Regions from separate parts of the Arthrobacter sp. B3I9 genome, predicted to be linked through region 3. Evidence: riboswitches for the same ligand, from Rfam matches in the RefSeq annotation. Region 3 holds a riboswitch; each other region holds the start of a gene.

Region 1 (6,920 bases), 3.2 Mb from region 3:
AAGAACTCATACCATTCGACGACGGTGCCCGCCATGGAGGCGGTGACCACCTTCTTCAGGCCGGAGGACTTGACGTTAGCCTCTTCCGTGCCTCTGGCGGCTGCTTTGTGCGTACTCATTTCGACTCCTTTGGTGTCGTCGTCGACACCCTATGGACCAATGGGAGGAGGACGCCTGTGATTTGTAACACGCGGCATCATTCTCAATGAGTATGGGGGCTCAGCGTCATCGCCTCAACGGCCATTAGTGCAGAGCGCATCTGCAAAAACGCACAGAGGGCCCGGGGAACATGCTCGCGCAGGAACGTTTCCGGCCGGCAATCAGCCGAAAAAGATGTCCCGCAGGTGCCCGCCCAGCTGGCCGATCTCGGTGAGGAATCCGTCGTGGCCGATCGGTGCCTCGATCATGCGCACCGGAACGGTTCCCGGCAGTGCCGCTGCGAGGGCAAAGGACTGGGCCGGGAAGTACAACCGGTCCGAGTCCACCGCGGCCACCAGGAACTCGGCCGTGGCCGAGGCCAGGGCCTCCTCGAGGGTGGCACCCCTGCCCCGGCTGACGTCGTGGCTCATGAGCGCCTCGGTGATGGCGATATAGCTGTTCGCATCAAAGCGCCGGACCAGCTTGTTCCCCTGGTAGTCCAGGTAGCTTTCCACCTGGTAGCGGCCCCGGCCGGCCAGCGACCCGGCAATCAGCGGGGTCTCGGACGCCTGCGGAGTCCGGCCGAAGCGTCCGTCCAGCTCCGCGGCGGACCGGTAGGTGATGTGCGCGATGCGCCGCGCCAGGGCAAGGCCTGCCTCGGGTCCGGGGCCGCCGTAGTAATCCCCGCCGTTGAAGCCGGGATCCTGGCGGATGGCGAGCGTCTGGGCCTGGGCAAAAGCAATCTGCTCGGCCGTGCTGCTGGCGCCGATGGAAATAACGGCGCAGCGCCGTACGCGCTCCGGATAGGTCACGGCCCACTCCAGCGCGCGCGCCCCGCCCAGGGATCCGCCCACGACGGCGTACCAGCTGCTGATGCCGAGGGCGTCCGCCAGCCGGGCCTCGGCCGCCGTCGTGTCCCGCAGGGTCACGAGCGGGAAGCGGGAGCCCCAGGGCTTTCCGTCCGGAGCGGGCGTGGAGGGTCCGGTGGAACCGTAGCAGCCGCCGAGGATATTGATGGAGACCACAAAGTACCGCTCGGTGTCCACGGGCGCGCCGGGGCCCGCAAGCTGTTCCCACCAGCCCGGCTCCCCGCTGGCGCCGCGGGTGACGTGCGTGTCGCCGGTCAGCGCATGCTCGATCAGGACCGCGTTGGAGCGGTCCGCGTTGAGGGTTCCCCACGTCTCGTAGGCGAGGGTGACGTCGGGCAGCCGGGAGCCGGATTCAAGCTCCAGGTCACTGATGCGGATGTACTGGACCGTCCCGTCGGGAACGGTGGTGGTGCTAACGGGTGCACCCGTACGGGCGGCGGCAATTGTCATTGGGGACCTCACTTCGCGCTTGCCCGCCGTCGGCAGACCGGCAGGCCAGGTCTTCACCCGGGGCACCCCGCCGCAAAAGGAGGGTTGCCGGCCAGCAAGCCGGGGCTGGCGCTGGCACTCATGACCTGTGTCGAGTTTACGAAAGGTGGCGCGCCTGTGGCCAAGAATGTGACGGTTATGTGACTACCCGCCGTTCCGGTGCCCGGTATTGGACCCGGGCACCGGAACGGCCCCGGGCACCGGAATACGGGTCAGTCGGCCTTGGCCGCGCGGAAGCCGGCATCAAGGTCCGCGAGGATGTCGTCGATGTGCTCCAGTCCGACCGAAAGCCGCACAAGGCCCGGATGGACGCCGGCGACCGTCTGCTGTTCCGGCGACAGCTGGCTGTGCGTGGTCGACGCCGGGTGGATGACCAGCGAGCGCACGTCCCCGATGTTCGCCACGTGGGAGTGCAGCTCCAGGGCATCGACGAAGCGCTTGCCGGCCTCCGCTCCCCCGGCGACCACGAACGACACCACGGCGCCGGTGCCCTTGGGTCCGTACTGGCGGCCGCGCTCATACCAGGGGCTGGACGGCAGCCCCGCGTAGGCGACCGATTCGACGTCGGCCCGGGCCTCAAGCCATTCGGCGACCTTGGTGGCATTGGCGACGTGGCGCTCCATCCGCAGGCTCAAGGTCTCGATGCCCTGGGCGATCAGGAAGGCGTTGAACGGGGAGACGGCCGAGCCCAGGTCGCGCAGCAGCTGGACGCGCGCCTTGAGGATGTAGGACAGGTTCGCGCCGAGGGCACCGTCCTTGCCGAGGTCCCGCGCGTAGACGATGCCGTTGTAGGTGGGGTCCGGGATGTTGAAGCCGGGAAAGCGCTCAGGCTCTGCTCCGAAGTCGAAGTTGCCGGAGTCGACGATCACGCCCGCGATGGCGGCGCCGTGGCCGCCAAGGTACTTGGTGGCCGAGTGCACCACGATGTCCGCCCCCCACTCGATCGGCCGGATCAGGTAGGGGGTGGCAAGGGTGTTGTCCACGATCAGCGGGACGCCGGCCGCGTGCGCCACCGCGGATATGCCCCCGATGTCCAGGACGTCCTGGCGCGGGTTGGACACCACCTCGCCGAAGAAGAGCTTGGTGTTGGGCCGGACGGCGCCGCGCCACTGCTCCAGATCGTCGGGGTCCTGCACGAACGTCACCGAGATCCCGAACTTCTTCAGGGTATGGGCCAGCAGGTTGTAGGTGCCGCCGTACAGGCTGGGGCTGGCGACGATATGGTCGCCGGCCTCCGCGATGTTGAGGATGGCGAACGTCTCCGCGGCCTGGCCGGAGCTGAGCAACAGCGCCGCGAGTCCGCCTTCCAGGCTCGCCACGCGCTGCTCCACCGCGTCCTGCGTGGGATTGCCGATCCGGGTGTAGATCGGCGCTATCTCCGCCAGCGCGAAGCGGTTGGCTGCGCTTTCGGCGCTGGGGAACACGAAGGACGTCGTCTGGTAGATAGGGAGGGAACGGGCGCCGGTGGCGCCGTCCGGCTGCTGGCCGGCGTGGATCTGGCGGGTTTCAAAGGACCAGGCGTTGGACATCGGGATGCTCCTAGGGGACCGGGGCACGCACCGCCCCTGCAGCCGTCGGCCCGGGGTCGGCGCAGGCGCCGCGCTTGCCGGCCGGCGGACGCCGGACGGCCAGGTCTTCACCCGGGGCACCCCACCGCGAAACGAGGGTTGCCGGCCAGCAAGCCGGGGCTGTGCGCTGGCACTCATGACCTGGCTTCAGTGTAGGAACGGTTAGCGGGCCCTGGATAGGTTTATGACGAAGATGAAGTCCGCACTCCGGCCCTGGCCCGGGGGGTACCGCAACGCGCCCCGCCGGGGCTCCGCGGAGCTTCCCGTCGCCCGTAAAACGGCGCCCCGCGGCGGTAAGGGTTACCTAAGCTGAGAGCACCATCACAAAGTGCCAAGATGAGGGCATGCGCATGGATCACGTCTCTTACGCCTGTGAACAGGATGGCCTCGCTGCCACCACCGAACGTATCGCGTCCGCCCTCGGCGTTGAAGCCGTGAAGGGCGGAGTACACCCCCGTTTCGGAACCCGGAACATGATTATCCCGCTCGCTGGACACAAGTACCTGGAGGTCGTGGAGGTCCTGGACCACCCCGCCTCGGACAAGGCGCCCTTCGGCCAAGCCGTCCGGGCCCGGTCCGCGGCCGGCGGCGGCTGGATGGGCTGGTGCGTCGAGGTTGACGACCTGGCACCCTTCGAGGAACGCCTGGGCCGCTCTGCCGTCAACGGGAACCGGAAGTTCCCGGACGGCCGCGAGCTTGTCTGGAAGCAGATCGGCATCCTGGGCCTCATCGCCGATCCGCAGGTGCCGTACATGCTCAAGTGGGAGGGCGATCCGGAACTTCACCCCTCCAACGCCTACCCCAGCGAGGTCAAGATGACGGCACTGACCATTGCCGGTTCCGCAGACCGCGTGACCGAGTGGCTGGGTGAACCGGTGGAGGAACCGCTGGAGGATGTCGCCGTCAATTGGATGGCTCCGCACGGCACGCCGGGCATCCTTTCCGTTACGTTCGAGACTGCCTCCGGGGCCGTCACCATCTAGGCCTCGCCGCCCACCGCACTTCGGCCGCCAGCAAGGGGCGCCAACGATGTCGCCCCTTGCTGGCGGCCGAGATCCTTTAACCCGCCGGAGTCTGACGGCTCAGCCCAGGCCGATGGACTTGCCGAACAGGCTGAAGCCGACGAACGCCACCGTGTCCAGCAGGGCGTGGGCTATGACGAGCGGCATCACGCGGCGGGTGCGGGTATAGACGAGGGCGAACACCACGCCCATCAGCGCATTGCCGATGAACGGGCCAAAGCCCTGGTAGAGGTGGTAGCTGCCGCGGAGCATTGAGCTCGCGAAGATCGCCAGCGGCATGCTCCAGCCGAGCTTGCCGAGCCGGTCCAGCAGGTAGCCCACCACAATGACCTCCTCGACGATGCCGTGCCGGACCGCGGAGAGGATCAGCACCGGCACCGTCCACCAGTAGGAGTCCAACGCGCTCGGAATGATCGCCGTCGTGATGCCCAGCGCCCGGCCCGCGGCGTAGAGGCCCAGCGAGGGGATTCCGATCAGCGCCGCCAGGCCCAGTCCCTGCAGCAGGTCGTTCCCCGGCCGGGCGAAGTTGAAGCCCAGCTTGCCGAACGCCGTGGCGCGGTGCTCGGCGAGGAAGTAGATCACCAGGACCACCGGCACCAGCGCGAAGATGATGTCCAGCAGCTGGTAGGTCAGATCGAAGTACTCGCGTGTGCTTTGCGAGCGGTTCAGCGTGGAGGTCCCCTGCGCGAGCGGCGCTTTGGTCATCTTGACCAGCAGCTGGACCACCGAGTAGACGGCCGACTGCCCCAGTGACAGACCCAGGACAATCCAGACTTCGAGCCGCAGGCGGCGGCGGGAGGGAACCAACATGCTTCTATCTTGCCTGCCGATGCCGGGACTTCACTGCACGTGCCTGTGCACGCGCCTGTGCCCGGGCAGCATCCCTGGCGCGCAGGGGCGGCCCGATGATGTCAGCCGTCCTCCCGCTCAGGGTTCTCGAGGCGGAAGAAGTTGGACTGCTGCCCGTCGCTTCGCTGTTCCTGGTAAATAAAGTTCAGCCCGCGGTCGTCAAACGTCTTGAACCATTCCTCCCAGCTCACCTGCCGGAGGTTGGCGTCGTTGCCGCCAAAGTCGATCCTGAGAACGCCTAGGTGGTCACCGTGTTCGGTGCCCTCCACGGTGGCCGGAACGCCGTCCCGGTCCTCTGCCCACCGCCGGATGACTTCGTGGTGGGTCGTGGCCAGGCTCCGGCCTTCCCGTTCGGGTTCATCCTCCGTGGACGTGACTTCCTGGGAATACTTCAGGGACTTCGAGGAATCCGAGCCGCCACGGATCCGCCCGCCTTCCGGGCCGGGCCCCAGATCGTCCGAGCCCTCGTCAGTCCCACGGCCGGCTTCAGCGTCACCGCCCGAACGGGCCTTGGCCACTTCCTGGACGAGTTCTTCCTTGCGCAGGTTCGAGGCGCCGCTCACCTCTTCAGCCCGGGCCTCCTTCCGGAGCTCATCGACCTTCATCTCGCGCAGTTTGGACTCGTCAGCTGCGCGGGCTTTCTGGTTCCCCGAATCCTTGTCCGCCATGGTTGCCACTCCTCACATCAGTCTGTCGCCGGCTTCATAAGCGTACTTACTATCTAGCTTCGGGTGCGCCGGTCTTGTCAAGACCAGCACCCCCGCCTTGTCAGTATTTCGCTCAGCCTTTCCCTCAGCGGACCCGTGTGCCCGCGCGCCAGACCGCATGGGTCAGCGGGATGCCGGGCCGGTAGGCCAGATGCGTGGCGGAAGGAGCGTTGAGCACGTGCAGGTCCGCGCGGTGCCCGACGGCGATCGACCCGACGGCGCGTTCGCCGTCGACGTCGTTACCGGCGTCCCGCCCAAGCGCCAGCGCACCGCCGTAGGTAGCGGCCCGCACGGCCTCATGCACGCTGAGGCGCATCTGCAGCACGGCGGTGGTGACGCAGAACGCCATGGAACTCGTGTAGGACGTGCCCGGATTGCAATTGGTGGCCAGCGCCAGCTGCACCCCGGCGTCCAGCAACTCCCTGCCCGGAGCCAGCGGCTGCCGGGTGGAGAGGTCGCAGGCCGGCAGGCACGTGGCCACCGTGCCGCGACGGCCGCCGGTACCGGCCTCCCAGCCTTCCCAGCTCGCGGCGAGAGACTCGACGTCGGCACCGGAAAGGTAATTCACATGGTCCACGCTGGCGGCACCGAATTCCACGGCGAGCCGCACCCCTGCGCCCACGCCGAGCTGGTTGCCGTGGACGCGGAGCCCCAGCCCGGCTTCACGGCACGCCTGCAGCACCCGGCGGGACTGCTCCTCAGTGAAGGCTCCCCGCTCGCAGAACACATCGGCCCAGCGGACGTAGGGGCGGACCGCGGCGAGCATGGGCCCGCAGACAAGGTCCGTGTACTCCTCGGCATCCATTCCGGCGGGCACCAGATGCGCACCCAGGTAGGTCACCTCGTCCACTACCGAGGATGCAATCCGCGCGCTGCGGGCCTCGTTCTCCACGTCCAGGCCGTAGCCGGTCTTGGTTTCCAGGTAGGTGGTGCCCTGCGCCACGGCTTCGGCCACCCGTCCCATCGCCAGCCGGGTGAGGTCGAAGTCGCTCGTGCTTCGGGTGGCGCCGGTGGTCACGGCAATACCGCCTGCGCTGTAATTCTCCCCCGCCATTCGGGCCTCGAACTCGGCCGTGCGGTCCCCGGCGAAGACCAGGTGCGTGTGGGAATCCACCCAGCCGGGCAAGACCGCGCGCCCGCCCGCATCAACAACGTCATCGGCGGCCGGGGCGCCGGCGGCCGGGCCGAGCCAGGCGATCCGTTCCCCGTCGACCACCACGGCCGCGTTCTGCAGGACGCGGTGCTCGAGGTCCTGGGTCATCAGTTCGGCGATGTTGG
Region 2 (6,920 bases), 2.6 Mb from region 3:
AGCGCGCGGGCGGCACGTTCGAGGGTGGCTTCGGCAGCGTAGGCGCGGGCGGAGACCTGGCCGACGACCTGGAGGATTTGCGGGTCGGCGGCGAAGGAGTCGGCGTTGCCGTGGGAGAAGATCCTGGTGCGGTTGCGGACCTCGGCGGCGATTTCCCGTTCGGCGGCCTTGATGCTTCCGGCCAGCACGGCCAGGAGTACGGCTTGGTAGAACGCTGTCTGGTACTTGAATCGGGTGTCGAAGTCGATGACGTTTTCGGCCTCGACCGCTGCGTCCGTGAACGTGCTGGTGCCGGAGCCTGTGGTGCGCTGGCCGAAGCCGTCCCAGTCGTCGGAGTGTGTGACCCCGGGCTGGTGGGCGTTGACGACGGCGATCACCTTGACGTCGTTATCGGTGCGCTGCGCGAAGGTGTCAATCCAGTCTGCGAAGATGCTGCCGGTAGTACTTGGTGCCGTTGATCCGGAAACCGCCGGTGGTGCTTTCCGGGTCCGGGCTGACCTTGGTGATGACGTCGCCGATTTTGACGGTGCCCACCTTGGTCCAGGAGTTGCCGGCGATCTCGCCCTTTACGAATCGTTCCAGCCACACGGCGCGCTGAGCGCCGGTGGAGACCAGGCGGTCCTCGACGAACGCGAAGTGGCCGCGCAGGGCCTGCGGAATGTTGGAATCGGCTGCGGCGAGTTCGGTGAGCAGGCGGAAGAGCTGGGGCAGGGAGGCGCCGGACCCGCCGTCGGACACGGGAACACGGAGGGCACCGAAGCCTGCCTGCGTGAGTTCCTTGATTTCGGCAAAGGGCAGCCGGTGGTCCTGTTCGCGCGCGCTGGCGCCTTCGGCAATCCTTGCGAAGATGGGACGGAACCGGTTGGCGAGGGTCTCGTAGTCGACCTGGTCGGTGGCGGCGGCTAGTGATGTCATGGGATTGCCTTTCGTGAACGCTGGGTGGGAATCAAATGCGCTGATCGTTGGAGAGCGTTTAAGCGGAGATGGGTTGGGCCGCTGCGGCTGGTACGGGGCTGGCAGGATTCCGTGGACCTCCGGACTTGCTGATGGCCAGGGCCGCAGTGAACAGGCCGGCGATGACGACGGCGGTGATGCCCGCCAGGAACCATCCCGCCGGCCACGCGCCGCTGAGCCCCAGCAGCGCCGGCGCCGTCGTCGTGATTTGTCCTGTGAGCACGGCCGCCCGGCCGGTGAATGCCGAGAGGGAGGACTTTCCCCGGCTAGAACAAAGAAGAACAGGGACAACAGGACCGCCCAGCTCAGCCACAGCACCGACAAGAAGGGGTCTTTTGCAATGTTGGCGGCAGAGTAGAAGACGGCGAGGAGAGCTACCAGGGCGCAGAACCAGCCGACCCCGGCCGACTCGAGGTTAAGCACGGCGTTGAGCCCGACGTAGAGGTACGTGATGCCGAAAAGGACGACGCCGGCAGCTCCCAGCAGCAGTTCACGGTCACCCCGGCGGCAGCAGCCAGGAGCACGGCCAGCACCAGCTGAAGGGTGCCGATGACGATGTTGAAAACGCCGCTGTCACGGGCCGGAATGCGGCCCAGAAGGCCGAGGGCGTTGATCAGGAGGGCAGCGCCGGAGAGGATCAGGCAGATATAAGACATGGGATTTTTCCGTCCACGAGGACGTCACGCTGAAGCGGGGCTCGATGCTTGCCGCAACGCTCTTGCGAAGCGGCCGGATCTTCACCTGGGGCACCCCACCACGAAGAGGGTTGCCGTCCAACAAGCCAGGGCTCAGTGCTGGAACTCATGATCTGTAACTAGGACACTATGGGCGCGGGTCGGGCGCCACAAGAAAGTTGACTCCGTATGAAGGGAGGCAGCGAAGGCGCTCAGCGTTTGCCGCGGGGGAAGAGTCCCCTAATCGTCGGCATTGACCCGCTGGTCATCATCGCGTTCCGCGTGTTCCGGCCAGCCACCCTTCCGGTACGCGGCAGTTCCCGCCGCAAGCACAGTCACCGCTAGGGCGCAGTTGCCGATCATAACGGCAACCATCGACAGTGCATTTCCGCCCAGAACCCCCACCAGGGGGCTGATGAGTCCGGCGACGCCGGACTGGAGGGCGCCAATAACTGCGGCCGCCGTACCCGCCATGTGGCCGTACTTCTGCAGGGCCAATATGGAGGCGTTGGCCGGAATCATGCCTTGGGCTGCAAGGACCAGCCACAGTCCGGCCAGCAGGCCGAACGGGCCGCCGGCACCCGTAACTACCACGACGAGCAGTACCAGGGCGAGGCCCAGCTGCACTAAGAGGGCTGTGCGCAGGAGGCGGGCCGGCGGGGATTTTCGAACCAGGGCGGCACTGAGCTGCGCCGACAGGACAAGCGCGGCGCCGCTGAGGGCGAAAACGAGGGCGAATTGCCGGGCGGTAAGGCCGTATTCGTTCTGGAAGACGAAGGGGGAACCACGACGTAACTCATGATCAGGGCCAGCCCAAGCCCGGGGATGACGGCCAGCGCCATAAAGTGCTTGTCCCGCAGCAGGGACCAGTAGGCTCCGGCAACATGCCTGGGGTGGCCCGGACGGCGCCGATCCTCCGGCAGCGTCTCCGGCATGAATTTCCAGACGATTGCCACCAGGACCATCCCGATAAGCGCCAGCGCATAGAAGACGGCGCGCCAGTTCCAGAGGCCAGAGATGGCCTGGCCTACGGTGGGGGCCAGGAGCGGTGCAACGCCGATGACCAGCATCAGCCGGGATAGCAACTGGGCGGCAGCGGAACCGACGAAGCGATCACGGATGACGGCGAGGGCCACCACGGCGGCCGCTGCGTTAAAGAAACCCTGCAGCACACGCAGCCCCGTCAGCGTTGCGATGTCCGGCGTAATGGAGCACAGCAATGAAATGACCACGTGCAGCGAAATGCCAACGACCAGCGGCAGCCGTCGTCCGAACCGATCAGAAAAGGGTCCGATGACAAGCTGACCGATGCCAGCACCGACGAGGGTTCCGGACAACGTCAACTGGACGGCGGTCTGGGTGGTTTGGAAAACGGCCTCCACGGCGGGCAAGGAGGGCAGGTACATGTCCGTGGTCAGGGCTGGAAGCGCGGCCAAGGCGCCAAGCATGAGGACGTACTTGAAGCTGCGGGGTGCCTGCCTGCTGGTGCCGTGGGAGTGGGACGGATCCGTCATGACGAAAGCTTAACTTCCGAGTGAAGGAGCGCAGGAGGTAGGTCCGAAATGTGGCTTACGCCATTCACCGGGTCCGACCTGAACACTCTGGATGGGTCCAGGGGCTAACAGGGTTCCTCGGTGCCGTGACGTCCGACGAGCTGTACTCCCACGGGCATCCCGTGCTCGTTTACTCCCGCCGGTTTGGACAGTGCCGGGCAGCCGAGCACGCTGAAGGGCCCAGTTAAGGCCAGCGCGATTTCCCATACGGTTTTCCGTCCCGCGGCGAAGCCTTCTCGCTGGCCGATGCGCGGGGCGGTGACGGGTGAGGTGGGGCAGAGCAGGATGTCGGCAGCACCGAAGGATCGGTCGAGGTCAGCCCACAAGCCGGCCATCGTCCGGATGAGTCGAGAGCTCCGGTGGATCTGCCCTGCCGTCACCCAGCCCGTCCTGAGGGCGGTGACAGGGCGACCTGAACGCGACTCTCTCCCGTCGGAAATTTGATGCGCAGGACCGGGTCCCGCGTGTCCGCCGGAACGGTGAAACTGACCTCACCGGACTTGCTTGAATCAGCCGGGACGAGGTCGTTGAGACCGGAATCGGGGGATACACTGACGCCGCCGGCGTTCAGCCTGAAGGTGGAGTCCCAGAAGTTTATGTCGTACATGCCGCGGTTGGTGCACCTGACTGAGAAAGCCAATGAGATCTTCCATGTGACGTCGGGACGGGCCTTCGCATCGAGAATCTCATATTCGACGTCGGCAGACCGGTACTTCCGCTCATCGGGAAGCGATACGGCCCACCCTGTACCGTTATCCGGCAGCGGTTCACCGGATGCTGACGCCGCCGGACTGTCCTGCTGCATCGGGCTGCTGGGTCGCGAAGGTCCTGTGCCGGTAGGTGGGCTGGATGCGGTGGCGGGCTTGGCGGCGTCGAATAGACCGAGCTGTCCCAGGCCGAGCAGAAGCCCGGTCACTGCAGTGATCACGGCCGCCACGGCTGTCAGAACGCCGGGCAACGTGGCCCACCAGTTGGTTGGTTTTTCATCTGCCATATCGGTTCCCCTGGGTCCCGTACCGAGGCCATGCCTAGTGATACTCCCAATACTCCGGCCGATAGGGGCCCACGCGCCAGATGGTCGTCGGCCGGCATCAAGCACAGGTAACGCGTCCCGGTCGAATGTTCTCCGGATGGATTCGTGGAAAGCCCGGAGAATGGCGAATCCGACCGAAGAACAAGGCGCCGGGCGGGTTTGGACTACAGGGACGGAAGCAGCTCAAAACGTCGACTGTCTGGCATTCGAAAAAATCGTGGTTCCCGGTTTTGGTGGAGGAGGGCTGCGGGTGGAGAAAGCGCACTGATGGTAGCGCGCCGTGCCGGGTCTCTAGGCTGGGACCGATTGACGGAAGGGTGGTGCCATGCGGAAACTGACTTACGCCATGAACGTGACCCTGGACGGCTACATTGCCGCGGCCGGCGATGACATTGGCTGGAGCGGGCCGAGCGACGAACTGTTCCAGTGGTGGCTCGACCAGGAGCGGGCTAACAGCCTGTCGCTGTACGGCCGCAAGCTGTGGGAGGCAATGAGTTCTTACTGGCCGACAGGCGACCAGCAGCCCAACGCCACCGAGGCGGAGATCGAGTTCGCTCGGAACTGGCGGGACACGCCGAAGGTGGTGTTCTCCTCGACGATTGACAAGGTTGACTGGAACTCCCGCCTGGTCACCGGCGACGCGGTCGCCGAGATCACCCGGCTCAAGGCCGAGGACGGCGGCTCGATGAGCATCGGCGGCGCAACACTCGCCGGGGCGGCCATGCGGGCCGGGCTGATCGACGAATACATGCTGGCCACCCATCCGGTCCTGGTGGGCGGCGGCACGCCGTTCTTCCCCGATCTGGACAGCCGGGTGAACCCGGACCTGGTGGAGACACGGTCGTTTCCCGGCGGCGTGGTCATGACCAGGTTCGAGACGAGGCGCTGACCGCGATCCCTCCGGGCAGTAGGGGTGGACCCCGCTTTTGGCCTCGGTTCCCTGGGTCAAATCCCAAGGATCAGGGCGACGGCGTGACATCGATGAGTACCTTCCCGACGGTGCCCTGCTCCACGGCGTCATGTGCTGCGGCGGTATCTTCGAGCGGGAAGCGCGTCAGCGGCAGGCCGTGTTCCTCGTCGACGCGCAACGCACTGTCCTCCAGCGCCTCGGAGACGGCGGCCACGGCGTGCTGTTTCTGCTCGTCCGTCACGGTGTAGGTGAGGATGAACTGGTATCGGACGTTCTTTGTCATGCTTTCACGGACGGGAACCGTCACTGATTCCCCGGGATTCGCCGCGTAGATGGCTATGGTTCCGCTTGGCTTGAGCACCTGCACGTCCGAGTCGACGTTGGCTGGAGCGTTCACGTCAACGATGGTGTCCACTCCGCCGGGGGCTGCCTCGCGGACGGCAGCGACGACGTCGTCGGTGCGGTAGTTGATGACGGTATGGGCTCCGGCGAGGCGTGCGAGTTCAGCTTTCCGGTCGCCGCTGACGGTCGTGATGACATTTGCTCCAGCCCAGGCCGCCAGCTGAATGGCAGCGTGTCCCACTGCGCCTGCGCCGCCGGTGACCAGTACCGTTCGTCCCGCCAGGGCGCCGGGGGAGAGCCGGGCGGGGCCGTCCTCGTTCGAGGTCAGGGCCCGGTGCGCTGTCAGAGCGGGAATGCCGATGGACGCGCCTGTGTCGAGGGATTCAGCGTCCGGAAGAGCCACTGCCTTGGCCGCCGGTACAACCGCGTACTCCTGTGCCGTGCCCTCATTACTGCCCCAGGCAACGTCCCAGAGCCAGACGCGGTCTCCGATGTTGAATCCCGTCACTCCGGAGCCGACGTCGTCGATCACACCGGCGCCGTCCTGGTTGGGAACCTTCGGTGCTTCCAGTAAGGTGCTTGCTCCTCCGCCTGCCCGGGACTTCCAGTCGGTGGGGTTCACCCCGGAGACCACCACGCGGACCCGGACCTCGCCAGGGCCGGGATCAGCCACCGGCTTGTCCTGAAGCTTCAACACCGAGGACGGACCTGTCTCTTCGTACACAATCGCTTTCACGTCTTCTCCCGATGAGTCGGTTTGCTCGTGGCTGGCCTTACCGAACCAACATATCGAAGGACGGCGGCCAACTTCCTCTCAGTCACTTCCCGCCCAAGCCCTCGCCGGTAGGCACGGTGCTGTATCTTTGCCTCTAAGGGGGAAGTTTCCACGATACGAATAAACTTTGTCGCAATAAGGAGAGCAACGGTGATGGCTGAAAAAGCCCCAGGGGGCGTTCAGGCTGTGGAACGTGCGTTCGAGCTTCTTGAACTGATCACCGACGCAGGTGGTGAAGTGACCCTCAGTGAACTTGCTGGGTCCGCCAACCTTCCCGTCCCTACAATTCATCGTCTGCTGCGTACTCTCGTCAAAGTGGGGTACATTCGACAGCTTCCGAGCCGCCGGTACGCACTGGGTCCCCGGTTAATAAGACTGGGAGAAGGCGCGAGCAAACAACTGGGGGCCCTTGCCCGACCGCAGCTGAAGTCCCTCGTGGACCGGCTAGGCGAGACCGCGAACATGGCAATGCTCGATTCGGACATGGTGATCTACGTGGCCCAGGTTCCGTCGCTTCACTCCATGCGTATGTTCACCGAGGTTGGCCGCCGGGCCCACACGCATGACACTGGCGTGGGCAAGGCAATTCTCGCCCAGTTGGACGACGAGGTGGTTCGCCGCATTGTTTCTCGAGCCGGTATGCCGACGCCCACTGACAAAAGCATTGGTGACCCGGAGT
Region 3 (6,920 bases):
AGCCTGACGGTGTAGTCATCCTCGGGACGGGTGAGGATGTCGGTGACGGAGCGGTCCTCACGGATCCTTCCCTGCTGCATCACCACGATGCGGTCAGCCAGGTCGGTGGCGACGGCGAGGTCGTGGGTGACGAAGATGACCGCAGTCCCGCGGTCCCGGGCAAGCCTGCTGAAGACCTCAAGGACGCGGCGCTGGACAGTCACGTCCAGGGCCGACGTCGGCTCGTCGGCGATCAGCAGCTTCGGTCCCAGGCTGAAGGCGATGGCGATCAGGACGCGCTGTTTAAGTCCACCGGAAAGTTCGTGCGGGTACTGCTTCAGGCGCTCTTCCGGGCGGTCGATGCCCACCAGCTCGAAGAGCCGTACGACCTCCGCCCTGATCTCCGCTTTGGAACGCTTGCCCGCCTCCGGGTGCAGCCGGAACACTTCCGCCACCTGCGATCCGACCGTTTTGACCGGGTCCAGGGAACCGCCCGGGTCCTGGGGGACCATGCCGATCTGGCGCCCGCGGATTTTCTCCAGCTCGCGTTCCGGCAGGCCGGCAAGTTCGGTTCCATCGAACCGGATGGAACCGGCAGTGATGCTGGCTGACGGAGAGAGGAGCCCGATGATGGATTTGGAAAGGGTGCTCTTACCGGACCCGGATTCGCCCACGAGGGCAACGATCTCGCCGGGCATCAGGACAAGGTCGAGGGATTCCGCGGCCGTCACGGCCTCCGGGCCGCGGCCGTACTCGATGTGCAATCCCCGCACTTCAAGCAAGGGGGCGGCTCCGCTGGGGGGAGTGTCGGTGTTGGGATTCAATGAGGGCTCCTGACTAGAACCGGAAGAACTTGAGAAGCTGGCGTCCGAGACCGGCCAGCAGCATCACCGCGATGACGATGACCAGGCCCGGCAGGCTCGTCATCCACCACGCGCGTGCCAGGTACTGCCGTCCTTCGGAGATCAGCAGCCCCCATTCCGGCGTGGGAGGCGGTGCTCCGAAACCCAGGAAGCCGAGGCCGGAAATTGCGAGGATGGCTGCGCCGAGGTCAACCGCCAGGAGCGCGAGGACCGGGCCGCAGGAGTTCGGCAGGATGTGCTTCCAGATCACGGACCAGTAGGAGCCGCCGTTAAGGAATGCGGCCTCGACGTAGTCCAGGTTCCGCACGCGCAGGACCTCCGAGCGCACCACCCGTGCAAACGCGGCAATCGAGGCGATACCGACCCCCACGCCCAGGGAAATGGGCCCGGGCGCGAATGCGGTCACGATGATCAGCGAGATCAGGAAGCCTGGTACCGCGAGGAGCACGTCAACCAGGCGCATGGTGGTGGCATCGGCAGCGCGGCCGGCGGTGGCGGCGAGCAGTCCCAGTGCCGTTCCGACCACAAAACCGATCAGGACGGCGAGCCCGGCCGTCAGCAGGGTCTGCGACGTGCCGTACACGACCCGGGCGTAGATGTCGCGGCCGAGGTGGTCAGTGCCGAACCAGTGGTCCGGGCTTGGAGACAGGAATTTCTGCTTGGGAACGCCGCTGATGGGATCGAACGCGGTGAACAGGCCGGGCAGGACGGCCCAGCCGACCAGAATCAACAACGGAATCACGGTCAGCCACAGGCTGACCGGCCCCAGCGCCGTTCGCCGGCGTTTTTCCGGGGCGAGAACGACGGCGCTGTTCCCGACGGCGCCGTCCCTGACGCCGTCGTCGTTCCCGGCACCGGGGGTGTGTGCTGCCGTCCCGGTTCCGGGATCTGTTCCTACTAGCTCGGTGCTCACAAGATTCTCCGTTCGGCCTTAAGCGGTCAGGGCTCGGGGCGAGCCGGCGGCACTGCTCTTCAGAATGCGGGGATCCAGCAGCGGATACAGCAGGTCGACGATCAGGTTCACCGCAACGAACGCCGAGGCCGTCAGCAGCACCAGGCCCTGGACAAGCGGCACATCCTGGACCGTGACGGCCTGGAGCACCACCGATCCCAGGCCGGACCGGGCGAAGACCGTCTCGGTGATGACCGAACCGGCCAGCAGGGTCCCCACCGTAATCCCGGCAATGGTCATGGCGGGGCCGGCCGCGTTCTTGAGCGCATGGCGGTAGAAGATCCACGCGGGGGAGGCGCCCTTGGCCCGCAGAACATCAATGAACGGCTGCTCGTAGACGTGCGTGATGCTCTTGAGCAGTACCTGCGCCATCGGGGCGGAAACATAGAGTGCCAGGACCAGGACGGGAACAGCCAGCGAGGCAAAGGACCCGTCAGGGAACAGGGACATCACGCCGAGCTGGATGGACAGCAGCTGCAGCAGCACCAGGCCGAGCCAGAACACCGGGACCGCCGCGAACAACGGCGGGAGGTTGGTGATGAGGCGCTTCAGCAGGTTGGAACGGGTCAGCACCGCGGCAGCCACGAGGGCCACAGCAAGGACGACGGCCGCCACGAACGCACTCGAGGCCAGAGCCAGCGTGGATCCCGCTACTGCTCCGATGCGCGTGGCCACGGACTGCCCCGAGGCCAGCGAGTACCCCACGTCGCCCCGGAGCAGCTGCCCGAGCTGGCTGAAGTATTGCACCAGCAGGGGCTGGTCATAGCCGTATTGGGCCTTCATGGCATCGACGGTTGCCTGATCCGCCGCCGCATCCGTCGAGAGGAAGATGGTGACCGGATCGCTGGGCAGGAGTTGCACCGCCAGGAAAACCAGCGTGTACGCCAGCCAGATGACGAGCAGCGCCTGCCCGAGGCGTCGCGCAACGTAGAGGCCCATGATCGGCTACTTGCTGTTCTTCCAGGCGCCCTGGAAGATCGGGGCGGTGCCGGAAGTGAAGTCGACATGCGCCTTGGCGTTGGCGCCGTAAACCTGGACTTCGTCCCAAAGAACCAGTGCCAGTGCCTGGTCCACCACCAGAGCACGCTGTTCGTCCGAGACCAGTTCTTTGTGCTTGGCGCTGCTGGTGGCGGCGCGTTCGGCGGCGAAGAGCGCATTGAGCTGCTGGTCGGCATTCAGCGTCTGGGTGTTCGTCGCCGGTCCGAAGACCGGGCCGAGGCCGCCGTACACGAACTGCCGCGTGCCGAAGAACTCCACGTTCGGATCCTTCATGGCCGTGGCCAGGAAGGTGTTGTCAGCCGCACGGTTGACCAGCTTCACGCCGATCTCCCGCCACTGCTGTTCGATCAGCTCGAAGGCAGGTTTGATGACAACCGAGTTGTTTGACGACGTGACGGTGACTTCGAGCTTCTGGCCGTCCTTGGCCCGGATGCCGTCGGCTCCGGGCACCCAGCCCGCTTCCTCCAGCAGGCTCTTGGACTTGTCCGGGTTGTAGGCCAGCTCCGCGGACAGGTCAACGAAGTCCGGTGCTTCACGGTTCAGGATGGAGCCGGCGAGCTCGTAGCTGTCGGAGAGCACGGTGTCCTTGAGCGACTGCCGGTCGATGCCGAGTTGCAGGGCCTGGCGGACCTTCGCGTCGGCCAGCTTGCCGTTGCCGATGCGCACCGCCGCCATGTTCGAGGTCAGGTCGATGCCCTTGGCCGGGAGGACCTGGTTGCCGCTGCCGGCCAGGGTTGTTTCATCCGCGGGCTGCAGGCCGCGAACCAGGTCAACCTGGCCCGTCTGCACGGCGCCGGCACGGTGAGCCACCTCCGGGAGGTACTTCACGACGACTTTATCCAGGTAGGCGGCCCCCTGGTTCGGAGCACCTTCCGGAGCCCAGGCGTAGTCTGCGCGCTTGGCCAGCACAACTTCCTCATCGGCCTTTTCGGATTCGAAAGCGAAGGGTCCCGAGCCCGAGATTTTCGCGATGGCTGACTGTCCGGCGTTGTCCAAGGTGAGGGTCTTCGGTGAAACGAGTCCCGCGGTGACGGAGGACGTGGCCCGCAGGAAGTTGGCGTCGGGGGAGGACAGGGTCACCTCCACCTGGTCGCCGCCGATGACCTGCGAGGACTTGTAGGCGGAGAAGTCCACGTTCGGCTGGATCTTGGCACTCTCGATGCCCTTCCCCAGCGCATCGAGGTTGGCCTGGACCGCGGCCGCGTCCAGGGGTGTTCCATCACTGAAGGTGACTCCCGGGCGGATCGTGAAAGTGAACTTTGTCTGGTCCTCGCTCGCCGTGAACTTGCTGGCGATCCAGGGGACGAGCTGGCCCTTCTCGGCGTCGAAGTACGTCAGCCGGTCCAGCACGCTGTTCAGCACGTTGGCCTTCTCGTAGAAGCGTGCTGCCTGGGTCTGGAAGTTGTTGATCGGCGTGACTTCCGCGAAAACGAACGTGCCGCCCTGGACCGGAGCGCCGTCCCGGGCGGATTGCCCCGCCGCTGCGCCGCCGGTGCTGCCGCCGCAGGCGCTCAGGGCCAGGGCCGCGGCACTCAACAGGGCCAGCACGGCCAAGGGCCGGCGCTTCGTCGCCGCCCGCGAAGGGGAAGTGCGCGTTTCGTTGGTATCCATCGGGATCCTCTCGGTCGTGACCAAGGGACTCCGAGACCGACCGCGTTCCCGGCGCAGGACTCAACGCGCACGGTGGAACGTGGGATCTCGGCAATCGCCATCGGTCCTGGCTTTAGCACCGTGCCCCGAAGGGTGGTTGCTACGGCGTCATCGAGCCAGGTCTCTCAGCCGATCTGGATGGTGGAAATTCGCTTTCGGGGAGCTTTCGCTCCCATCCGGCCGCTTCACGCCCGGACAGTGTCCACTTTCGTGCATAATCTTCGATTCACCAACAATGACGACACGTTCTGCAACAAACGAAGGAGAAGGTGCGTGCCGCCGTCGGACATTCCGGGCTGGGGGACCGGGCGCCTTTGCTTTATCCCCAGAAGCCACGGCAGAGTTGCATGCCTTCGCACCCGCGGCCATGATGTACGTTGGCCTCCCTTCGGAACAACTTAGGAATACGACGCATGCCCTGCATCCAGCGGATCAATATCGGCCACCGGGGTTGTGGGTAGCCCGTGCTCCGTCTGAAACGCCTGGCAGTGTTCACCGTGTTCGCATGCTGCGTCGTCACCGGGTTCTTGTTCTGGGCGCTTCCGTTGTCCGGCGCGCAGGCCCGCGGCGTTAAGCCCCCGCCGCCGCGGGCGGAAGCCAAACTGGTGGAGCTGCCGACTGGCACGACCTCTGCTGTGGAGATAACCCCGAGCGCGGACGCGCAGTGGATCATCCGGGCTGCGGCTCAGACCGGCATCCCGGCCCGCGCACTGCAGGCCTACGTGGCCGCTGCCGGAACGGCCAACAATTCCACTCCGGCCTGCGGGATCGGCTGGAATACGGTGGCGGCCATCGGCTTCGTCGAGTCCGGCCACGGAACGCACGGTGGGGGACACCTGACCGCCGCGGGGCAGGCGAGCGGGCCGATAATAGGCCCCAGCCTTGACGGCGATGGGTTCGCCGCGATCGCTGACACGGATGCAGGCGCCCTCGATGGTGACGCGCGGTGGGACCGGGCCGTGGGGCCCATGCAGTTCATCCCCTCCACGTGGCGGTATGCCGGGCGGGACGGGAACGGGGACGGCAAAGCCGACCCCTTCAACATTGACGACGCCGCGCTGAGTGCGGCCTCTTACCTATGCGCCCGCGGCCGCGACCTCACAACGGCCAGGGGCTGGACAGACGCCATCTACTCCTACAACCAGTCCGATTCGTACATCGACAAAGTACGCGGCCAGGCCACTTCCTACGCCGCGCAGGCTGGCGCTGCCGATTAAGCAAAGAGGAACCGCCGGCGCTTGCCGGCGGTTCCTCCTGGCGTAGCTCGCTCAGTCGGCGGCGTGTGTGGCTCCGAGCAGGTCACGCACCCTTGCGGCGATTTTGACGAACTCGGGGTTTTCCATGGTTTCCCCGTAGTCGCGGTTAGTCCCGAGCGGGACATCGAGCGTCTCGAGGATGCGGCCTGGACGCGGGCTCATGACGACGACCCGATTGGCGAGGAACACGGCTTCGGCTACCGAGTGGGTCACCAGGATCACCGTGGTGCCTGTTTCGCGCCAGATCCGATCGAACTGGCCGACCAGGCCGGACTGCTCCAGGACCCGGCCCTCGCCGCGTTCCGGATGTCCGATTTCCTTCGCATCAACGGAGTGGCACTATGAGCGACTTTTCCCGCCTATCCCTCAACAGCGCCACCACGAAGAAGTGGAGCCTGGCGGAGGCCGTGGAGGGTTGCGTCCGGGCCGGCATTCCCTCGATCGGGCCCTGGCGCGACATCGTCGCCGAGGCCGGGCTGGACAAATCCGCCCGGCTGATCCGGGAGGCCGGGTTGCGGGTGTCCTCGTTGTGCCGCGGCGGATTCCTCACCGCCGCGGACCCGGCCGGACAAGCTGCTGCCCTTGCTGACAACCGGGCCGCCATCCTGGAGGCGGTGGCACTGGGCACCACGGAGCTCTTCCTGGTGGTCGGAGGCCTGGCACCGGGGGAGAGGGACGTCGTCGCGGCACGCCAGCGTGTGGCTGACCGCCTGGAAGATCTTGTCCCCTTCGCCGTGGAGCACGGCGTCCGTCTTGTGCTGGAACCGCTGCACCCGATGTACTCGGCGGACCGTGCCCTGATTTCCACCCTCAAGCAAGCCCTGGATCTGGCCGCCCCCTACGATGCGCGCGCCGTGGGCGTCGCCGTCGACACCTTCCACGCCTGGTGGGACCCGGAGCTGAAGGCCCAGATTGAACGCGCGGGCCGGGAAAACCGGATCGCTTCGTACCAGGTGTGCGATTTCAATCTGCCCATCGCAGCCGACGCCCTGCTGTCCCGCGGCATGATGGGCGACGGCGTCATCGACTTCGCAACCATCGGCGGCTGGGTTCGTGACGCCGGCTACACCGGCGACATCGAAGTTGAAATCTTCAATCAGGAGATCTGGGACGCCGACGGGGACAGCACGCTGGCCACCATGAAGGCGCGGTACGCGGAACTGGTTCTTCCCTACGCCTGACCGGCGGCCGCGGCAGTCCGCGTCGCCCCTGCCGGGCCAG
Region 4 (6,920 bases), 570 kb from region 3:
ACCAGGGCGCGGACGATGTCATCTTCACCTCCGCGGACGACCGCGTGCTTGAGGGGCCGACGTCGACCGTCCTGCTGGCCCACCTGGAAACGTCCGACGACGGCCGGGGAGGCGTCCGCACGATCCGCAGGCTGATCACGCCCCAGCTGGACAGCGGCATCCTGCCCGGAACCTCCCAGGGCGCCTTATTCACCGCGGCCAAGGCCGCCGGCTGGGAGCTCGGCTACGGGCCGCTGGAGCCCAAGGACCTGTTCGACGCCGATGCTGTGTGGCTCATTTCCAGCATCAGGCTGCTGGCGCCGGTCAACCATATTGACGGCAAGGAGATCGGCACCCCGGAGCTGCGCAAGCAGCTGACCGCAGAGCTGAACGCACTCTACGCCACCATCGAGTAGCGGGCCCGGCGGGTCTCCGGGGGCCACGGCGTTCAGGCCGGCCGGGTCAGCGGGCCCGCCGGAGGACCGCGGCGCTCAGGCCCAGGCGTCCTGGAGTTCGCGCCGGGCGTCGTCGTGGCGGTCGGTTGCGCCGGCGCCCGCCCTTCCTGGCTGGCGCCGGCGCTCCACCAGTCCGCAGACATGCCTGAGAACGCCCGCCAGCATGCTCAGCGCCGTGAACACCGAATAGACCGGGAAGAACGGAGCCAGCCGCTCGGTGCGCAGGACCACGCCCTGCCAGGACGTGCCGGTCCGTCCGCGGGGGGCCACGACCGCCCGCAGGAGGCCGCGCGCCCGGTGCGAGCGCTGCCGCCAGAGGGCAGGCAGCGTCGACGGAGACGCGGTGTGCACCCGGGCCAGCGGCTCAAAGGCGATCCGATAGCCCGCCTTATGCACGCCCCAGAGCAGCTCCAACTCCGCGCCGGCCGCGGCGTCCTGAAACGGCCCGAGCTCCGAGAGGATCTTGCTTGTGACCGCTTCGATACCGCAGGGAGGGAATGGAAGACCCAAAAGGCCGGTCAGCGCACGCCGCGTCAGGGCCGCACCCTGACGGCTGATCGTCGCCAGGAGCCCGCCCTGTTGCCAGCGGGCCGGCCGCCCCTCCCCGCACACGGCTCCTGTACGGGGATCCTCAAAGCCCTGCAGCATGTGATCCACGGTCCACCGGGAGAGGACAGTATCCGCGCCGACGACCATCACGACGTCGCCGGTGGCATGGCGTACACCCAGATTCAGGGCGGCGGCCCGTCCCTGATGGGGTTGCCGCAGAACCTTGATCCGGAGATCGGCCGCGGCGGCGGAGGCCATTGTTTCGCCGGTGTTGTCCGTGGAGCCGTCATCGACCAAGACCAGCTCGTACCGGGCATAGCGGGTCAGCCCTATGGACCGGATGCAGTTCTCGATAGTGGCGGATGCGTTGTGTGCCACGACGATGACCGACACGGTGGGCCAGGTGTCCCAGAGCGTTGGGACTTCACGCCGCCGGCGGCTTGCCGCCCGGACCTCGAACCCCACTGCAAGCGGCACCACGAGGAGCTGGAGGAACATCGTCGCGATGGCCGGAACGCCGGCAATGAGTAGCAGAAGGAGCTGGATGTCCGGTTCGGCTGCGCTAAACCACCGCATGGGCAAAGGCTCGGGATGGCTGGCGGAACGACGCCGGATTGAAGGACGGAAGGTTGAAGGAGGCCAGGACGGCGTCGAGCAGTTCGGGTGCGGCCCCGCTGCTGGCCCCGAAGCGGGCGTTCACATCCAGCACCACCGGCGTCCCGTCGGACCGCCGTCGAACGTGGAGCTCAACCGGGCCCGTCAGGCCCAGCGAACGGACGGCGGCCATCGCAAGGTTGCCGACGTCGATCCCCTGCCCGGCAACCGCCCGGCGGGCCTCCTGGGTTCCGGCCAGTCCATCTGCCGTAGCGGTCCGATCAGCCACGATCACGAAAGGCGCGGTGCCGTTGTGGGCGGGAGTACCGAAGGCCATGAGAACATATTCTGCGCCGGGAATGTATTCTTGGACGATCTGCCCGTCGGGTAGCGCAGACCAGTCGACTTGGTCGTTTCCGTCGATGACGATCGCAGGGTTTCCGTTGCGCGGAAGCCGCGGCCGGACGACCAAGGGGCCGTCCATCGCGTCCATGGCCGCGTCGGCGTCGGGATAATCCCCGGGAACGCCGAAGCGCGGGACCGGGACGCCCGCTGAGCGGAGTTGCCATGCGGTGAAGAGCCTGTCGCTGGCCAAGGCCACAGGACCGGGGTCTGCAACGATGACGCGGACGTCACCGCCGAATCCGGCCCGGGCTGCCGAGAGGTGAATCAGTTCCTCGCTGGAGGTCGGAATGAGGAGATTGATGCCCTCGCGGACCACGAGGCGCCGCAGCACTGGAACCATTTCGGGGTCGGTCGCGGAGGGCACCCGCACCGCGTCGAAGCAGGCGCCAGCTGGCAGTTCACGGCTATCGGCTCCCAGGAAAGGTATGTCTCGGGACCTCAACTGCGCTGCGAGTGCACGGCCGGCAGGGCTGCCGGCGCCGGTGATCAGGACGCGGGGTTTCACGGTTTCTCCATTCAGTGCCGAGGCGATATGCAAAGCCCGGCACGCCCGAGTGACACTTCCTCAACCAGCTGCGGCCTTGCACCTTGAGGCCGCCATGCGCCGCGGCCTCTATTCACCAGTAAAAGCGAGCGGCCTATCACAACGCCCGAGTAGCGGATACTCGAAACTGTCCCCCGCGCGCATACTGTGGCGGCGCACGGTACGTGGATTCGGCCTGCGGCTACCCAGAGGAGGCTCACCGGCCCGGCCTGCAGGGGCGTCCCGCGTTGGTCTCACCGGAGGGGGGAGCATGTCCAACGGCTCCTGCGCAGGAATGAGCATGTCCGGCGTTGGCCTTGCTCGACGGAGAGCATGCCCACCGGCCCAGTGCAGCACTGGACATATCCCGCGGTGGCCTTGCTCGCGGGAGAGCATGTCCACCGGGCCCGCGAACGGACGGACATAATGCCCCTATGTCCACTGCTGCGGCCGGGAAGAGGGCATGTCCACCGGCCGAGTGCGGGAATGAGCATGTCCGGCGTTGGCCTTGCTCGCGGGAGAGCATGTCCACCGGGCCCGTGAACGGACGGACATGATGCCCCTATGTCCACTGCTGCAGCCGAGGAGAGGGCATGTCCACCGGCGAGGGGCGGCTGCCCCGCACCGGACAGCGGGCCGGGGCCGCGGGGCACCGGACAGCGGGCCGGGGCGTCGGGGGCCGGGGCGTCCGCGTCCGCGTTCGTTCCGGCACGCGGGTGGTGGTCGCACCGGTTACGGAACATGACGGCGACGGCGGTGCTCGCCCCTGGCGCAGGTGTTACGTTTTTGGGGAGTAATGAGAACCGGTGCCAAGCCCTGACTGGCCGGTCGGCAACCCTCCCTTTTTCGCGGCGGGGTGCCTCAGGTGACTACTCGGCATATCGACCATTCGAGCTGCAAGCGTGAGAAGAAGGAGTATCGTCGTGCCCGAGGCTTCTGCCCCAACTGTTCCAAACACAGCAACCGCGCCGTCCCCTGCCGTCCCCGGTGTTGCCCCGGACGAAAGGCTGGCCTACCGCCTCTTCACCGGTCCCGACGACCGCTCCTTCTGCGAGCGCGTTTCCGCGGCGCTGGCAGAGGGTTACGTTTTGCACGGCAGCCCGTCGGCGACGTTCAACGGCAGCACAGTGATCGTGGCACAGGCCGTTGTGTTGCCCGCCGCCATTGCGAGGGCCGGCGCCGCCGTCGCGGACGCTGTGGAAGGCCTGGAAATAGACGGTTTCGGCTACGAAGAGACAACCGAGGGACTCTCATGAGCTACGCCGGAGACCTCAGCCCACAGGAGGCCTGGGCAAAGCTCGAGGCCGGGGCCGTCCTCGTCGATGTCCGCACGCAGTCCGAGTGGACCTATGTCGGCGTCCCTGACACCGCGTCCGCAAACGACCGGCACAACGATCCGCTGTTCATACAGTGGAACCTGGCGGGGGGCATCCCCAACTCGAAGTTCGTGGAGCAGCTGAAAGAACAGGCCCCCAATGCTGCCGGGACGGAATACCTGTTCCTGTGCCGTTCCGGCGTCCGCTCCGTCGCCGCCGCCCGCGCCGCGTCGGAGGCCGGCTTCGTCGCCTACAACGTCCTGGAGGGCTTCGAGGGCGTACCGGACCAATATGGTGAACGGAGCGTCAACGGCTGGAAGAACCGCGGCCTTCCCACCAGGCTTGGAAAGATCTAAGTGGGCTTCAATCCTGACGCCGCAGACTGGAGTGCCGAAACCCAGGCGGTCCGAGGGGGTCTCGACCGCACCGGCTTCCAGGAAACCACCGAGCCGGTTTTCCTCAGCTCCGGCTTCGTCTACGAATCCGCCGCCGCCGCGGAACGCGCCTTCACGGGTGAGGACGACAGGTTCGTTTACTCCCGGTACGGCAACCCGTCGGTGGCCACTTTCCAGGAACGGCTCCGGCTGCTGGAGGGCACCGAGGCATGCTTTGCGACGGCGTCCGGCATGTCCGCGGTCTTCACCGCACTCGGCGCCCTGCTTGGCGCCGGCGACCGCGTGGTTGCAGCCCGCTCGCTGTTCGGCTCCTGCTTCGTGATCCTCAACGACGTCCTGCCCCGCTGGGGCGTGGAGACGGTCTTCGTGGACGGGCCGGATCTGGAGCAATGGCGCCTGGCGTTGGCCGAGCCGACGACGGCGGTCTTCTTCGAGTCGCCGTCGAACCCGATGCAGGAAATCGTGGACATCGCCGCCGTGAGCGCATTGGCACACGCCGCCGGCGCTACGGTCGTCGTCGACAACGTCTTCGCCACCCCGCTGTTGCAGCGCTGCGGAGACCTGGGGGCCGACGTCGTGGTCTACTCCGGCACGAAGCACATCGACGGCCAGGGCAGAGTGCTCGGCGGGGCAATCCTGGGCACCAGGGAATTCATCGAGGGCCCGGTCAAGCAGCTGATGCGCCACACCGGTCCGGCGCTTTCGGCGTTCAACGCCTGGGTGCTCACGAAGGGCCTGGAGACAATGGCCCTGAGGGTGAACCATTCCTCCGCATCGGCCCTGCGGCTGGCCGAGTGGCTCGAGGAGCAGGCGGCGGTCAACTGGGTGAAGTATCCGCTGCTGCCATCGCACCCGCAGTACGAGCTGGCGGCGAAGCAAATGAAGTCGGGCGGCACCGTACTGACGCTGGAGCTGTCACCTTCCCCCGGACGCTCCGCGAAAGAGGCAGCCTTCGCGCTTTTGGATGCGCTGCGGATCATCGACATCTCCAATAACCTGGGGGATGCCAAATCACTGATTACCCATCCCGCGACGACGACGCACCGCGCCATGGGGCCGGAGGGCCGCGCGGCGATCGGCCTCAGCGACGGGGTGGTGCGGCTTTCCGTGGGCCTGGAAGACGTTGACGATCTGATCCGCGACCTCGGCCAGGCGCTCAAGCAGGTCTAAGGCGGCGTCCTGCCGCGAGGCACACTTCGCGGCAGGATGTCCGTGAGGCACTGACGCGAACTGTCATCTCGGCAGCGGCTACCGGCTCAGGCCCGGTGGACCCGCCGCAGCGGCCTGGTCCGCGCGTCGCGAGGGGTCCGCGCCCTGGGTGGTCACCTCGACCCCGCGGGCGACGACGGCCAGCAGTCCGCCGTGCGGGAACGGCTGGCGCTGCAGCTGGGAACCGGTGCCCTCCGCGAGGATTCGGGCGATTCCGTCGCGCACCAGCTCCAGTTCGTCCTGCTCCGCGAGCACCGGGGCCAGATAGTCCACGAGTGCCCGGACCACCCGGGCCGCCGGGGTGGGCAGGAACGTTCCGAAGTCCAGCAGCTCGCCGCGGACCCCACAGTTGCTGGCCTGCCACGCGGCCATCCGCAGCAGCAAGGTGGGCACCGGGGCCGGTTCCACGCCGTCGGCCCACTCCCGGCTGGCGGACTCCACAAGGGCACGTACCAGCACAGCGATCAAGGCCGCGTCCTCGGCGCGGAGGCAGACGTCGGCGACCCGGACCTCAACGGTGGGGTGGTGCCGGCAGAGCCGCGCGTCGAAGTAGATCATCCCTTCGTCCAGGAGCACACCGCTTTCCACCAGCCGGGTCACAACCCGGCGGTAAACGGGCAGGCTGCCGAAGATCATCGCCGGGCCCGAGCCCGGCCAGCGGTTCCAGGCCTGGGTGCGGTAGCTTTCAAACCCGGTCTCCGCACCGTTCCAGTACGGGGAGTTGGCGCTGAGGGCTATCAGCACGGCCAGCTTGTCGCGGATCCGGTCCAGCACCGCCACGCCCTCCTCCGCGGAGTGCACGAACGTGTGGACGTGGAAGCCGCAGGTGAGCTGGTTACGGACTGTGAGGCCGAATCGCTCCTGCATGGTCACATAACGGGGCGAGGGCGTGGTGTGCGTCGCGGAGCCGCGGGGCGAGGTGGCCAAGGCCGCGACCCGGGCGCCGTGCGCATGGGCGGCCTGGTCGGCCAGGGTCCGGCCCTGTCGGAGCTGCCGGAGCAGCCCGTTGTAGTCCAAACACGGCGGCGTCTGGGTTTCGATCTGCTCCAGCTTGAGTTCGAAGCTGAAACCGGCGTCCTCGTGGACCGGCCGCTGCGCTGCGACTACGCGCCCGGTCTCCGGCGCCGGCGGTACCAGGCTGGGCAGTATCACGTCAGCCAGCGCCAGCGGCATCCCCGTTTCAGGGTCCACGATCAAGAGCTCTTCCTCGACACCGAAGGTGCGCATGCATCCATTGTGCGACAGGATTCGCGGAAACGCCCTACCCCCTTCCCGGCTCCGCGACGCGGCCGCGGGGCGGAGCCGGAAGGGCGCGGGGCGGAGCCGGAAAGGGCGCCGTAGGGGGCGCCGGGAACCCTGTCCGGCCCGGAACCAGCTCAGTCCTGGAAGTACTCGATTTTCGCGCCGATGGTGTTGAGCCGCTCGGCCAGATCCTCGTAACCGCGCTCGATCACGTAGATGTTCCGCAGTTCGGAGACACCACGGGCAGCGAGCA

What was found. A riboswitch is a leader RNA that binds a small molecule or an ion and turns the genes downstream of it on or off. The one in region 3 is predicted to bind S-adenosylmethionine.
Region 1: linked by a shared signal. The riboswitch ahead of QFZ65_RS14900 (homoserine O-acetyltransferase) and the one ahead of QFZ65_RS00035 (ABC transporter substrate-binding protein) in region 3 are both predicted to bind S-adenosylmethionine.
Region 2: linked by a shared signal. The riboswitch ahead of QFZ65_RS19110 (AmiS/UreI transporter) and the one ahead of QFZ65_RS00035 (ABC transporter substrate-binding protein) in region 3 are both predicted to bind S-adenosylmethionine.
Region 4: linked by a shared signal. The riboswitch ahead of QFZ65_RS02750 (DUF1737 domain-containing protein) and the one ahead of QFZ65_RS00035 (ABC transporter substrate-binding protein) in region 3 are both predicted to bind S-adenosylmethionine.

Annotation. Positions count from the first base shown of each region.
Region 1 covers NZ_JAUSYO010000001.1:3,198,039-3,204,958, forward strand. Annotated here, with positions in the region: gene QFZ65_RS14895 (MFS transporter) at 1-119, opposite strand, end outside; gene QFZ65_RS14900 (homoserine O-acetyltransferase) at 321-1,457, opposite strand; SAM riboswitch class IV at 1,468-1,583, opposite strand; gene QFZ65_RS14905 (bifunctional o-acetylhomoserine/o-acetylserine sulfhydrylase) at 1,709-3,025, opposite strand; SAM riboswitch class IV at 3,091-3,206, opposite strand; gene QFZ65_RS14910 (VOC family protein) at 3,409-4,047, shown strand; gene QFZ65_RS14915 (CPBP family intramembrane glutamic endopeptidase) at 4,147-4,896, opposite strand; gene QFZ65_RS14920 (Rho termination factor N-terminal domain-containing protein) at 4,998-5,603, opposite strand; gene hutI (imidazolonepropionase) at 5,728-6,920, opposite strand, start outside.
Region 2 covers NZ_JAUSYO010000001.1:2,605,268-2,612,187, reverse strand. Annotated here, with positions in the region: gene QFZ65_RS12300 (hypothetical protein) at 1-377, opposite strand, end outside; gene QFZ65_RS12295 (acyl-CoA dehydrogenase family protein) at 412-915, opposite strand; gene QFZ65_RS12290 (hypothetical protein) at 974-1,177, opposite strand; partial or broken gene QFZ65_RS19115 (AmiS/UreI family transporter) at 1,273-1,407, opposite strand; partial or broken gene QFZ65_RS19110 (AmiS/UreI transporter) at 1,515-1,610, opposite strand; SAM riboswitch class IV at 1,650-1,763, opposite strand; gene QFZ65_RS12280 (hypothetical protein) at 1,869-2,255, opposite strand; gene QFZ65_RS12275 (Bcr/CflA family efflux MFS transporter) at 2,255-3,142, opposite strand; gene QFZ65_RS12270 (amidase family protein) at 3,247-3,561, opposite strand; gene QFZ65_RS12265 (hypothetical protein) at 3,558-4,175, opposite strand; gene QFZ65_RS12260 (dihydrofolate reductase family protein) at 4,540-5,103, shown strand; gene QFZ65_RS12255 (NADPH:quinone reductase) at 5,174-6,202, opposite strand; gene QFZ65_RS12250 (IclR family transcriptional regulator) at 6,395-6,920, shown strand, end outside.
Region 3 covers NZ_JAUSYO010000001.1:837-7,756, reverse strand. Annotated here, with positions in the region: gene QFZ65_RS00050 (ABC transporter ATP-binding protein) at 1-803, opposite strand, end outside; gene QFZ65_RS00045 (ABC transporter permease) at 817-1,611, opposite strand; gene QFZ65_RS00040 (ABC transporter permease) at 1,774-2,733, opposite strand; gene QFZ65_RS00035 (ABC transporter substrate-binding protein) at 2,740-4,404, opposite strand; SAM riboswitch class I at 4,499-4,588, opposite strand; gene QFZ65_RS00030 (lytic transglycosylase domain-containing protein) at 4,908-5,660, shown strand; gene QFZ65_RS00025 (hypothetical protein) at 5,712-5,912, opposite strand; gene QFZ65_RS00020 (DUF993 family protein) at 5,823-6,044, shown strand; gene QFZ65_RS00015 (sugar phosphate isomerase/epimerase) at 6,041-6,880, shown strand.
Region 4 covers NZ_JAUSYO010000001.1:565,988-572,907, reverse strand. Annotated here, with positions in the region: gene QFZ65_RS02765 (aminodeoxychorismate lyase) at 1-395, shown strand, start outside; gene QFZ65_RS02760 (glycosyltransferase family 2 protein) at 471-1,559, opposite strand; gene QFZ65_RS02755 (ATP-grasp domain-containing protein) at 1,546-2,487, opposite strand; SAM riboswitch class IV at 3,298-3,414, shown strand; gene QFZ65_RS02750 (DUF1737 domain-containing protein) at 3,513-3,761, shown strand; gene QFZ65_RS02745 (rhodanese-like domain-containing protein) at 3,758-4,177, shown strand; gene QFZ65_RS02740 (O-succinylhomoserine sulfhydrylase) at 4,178-5,386, shown strand; gene QFZ65_RS02735 (glutamate--cysteine ligase) at 5,465-6,652, opposite strand; gene QFZ65_RS02730 (UDP-N-acetylglucosamine 1-carboxyvinyltransferase) at 6,802-6,920, opposite strand, start outside.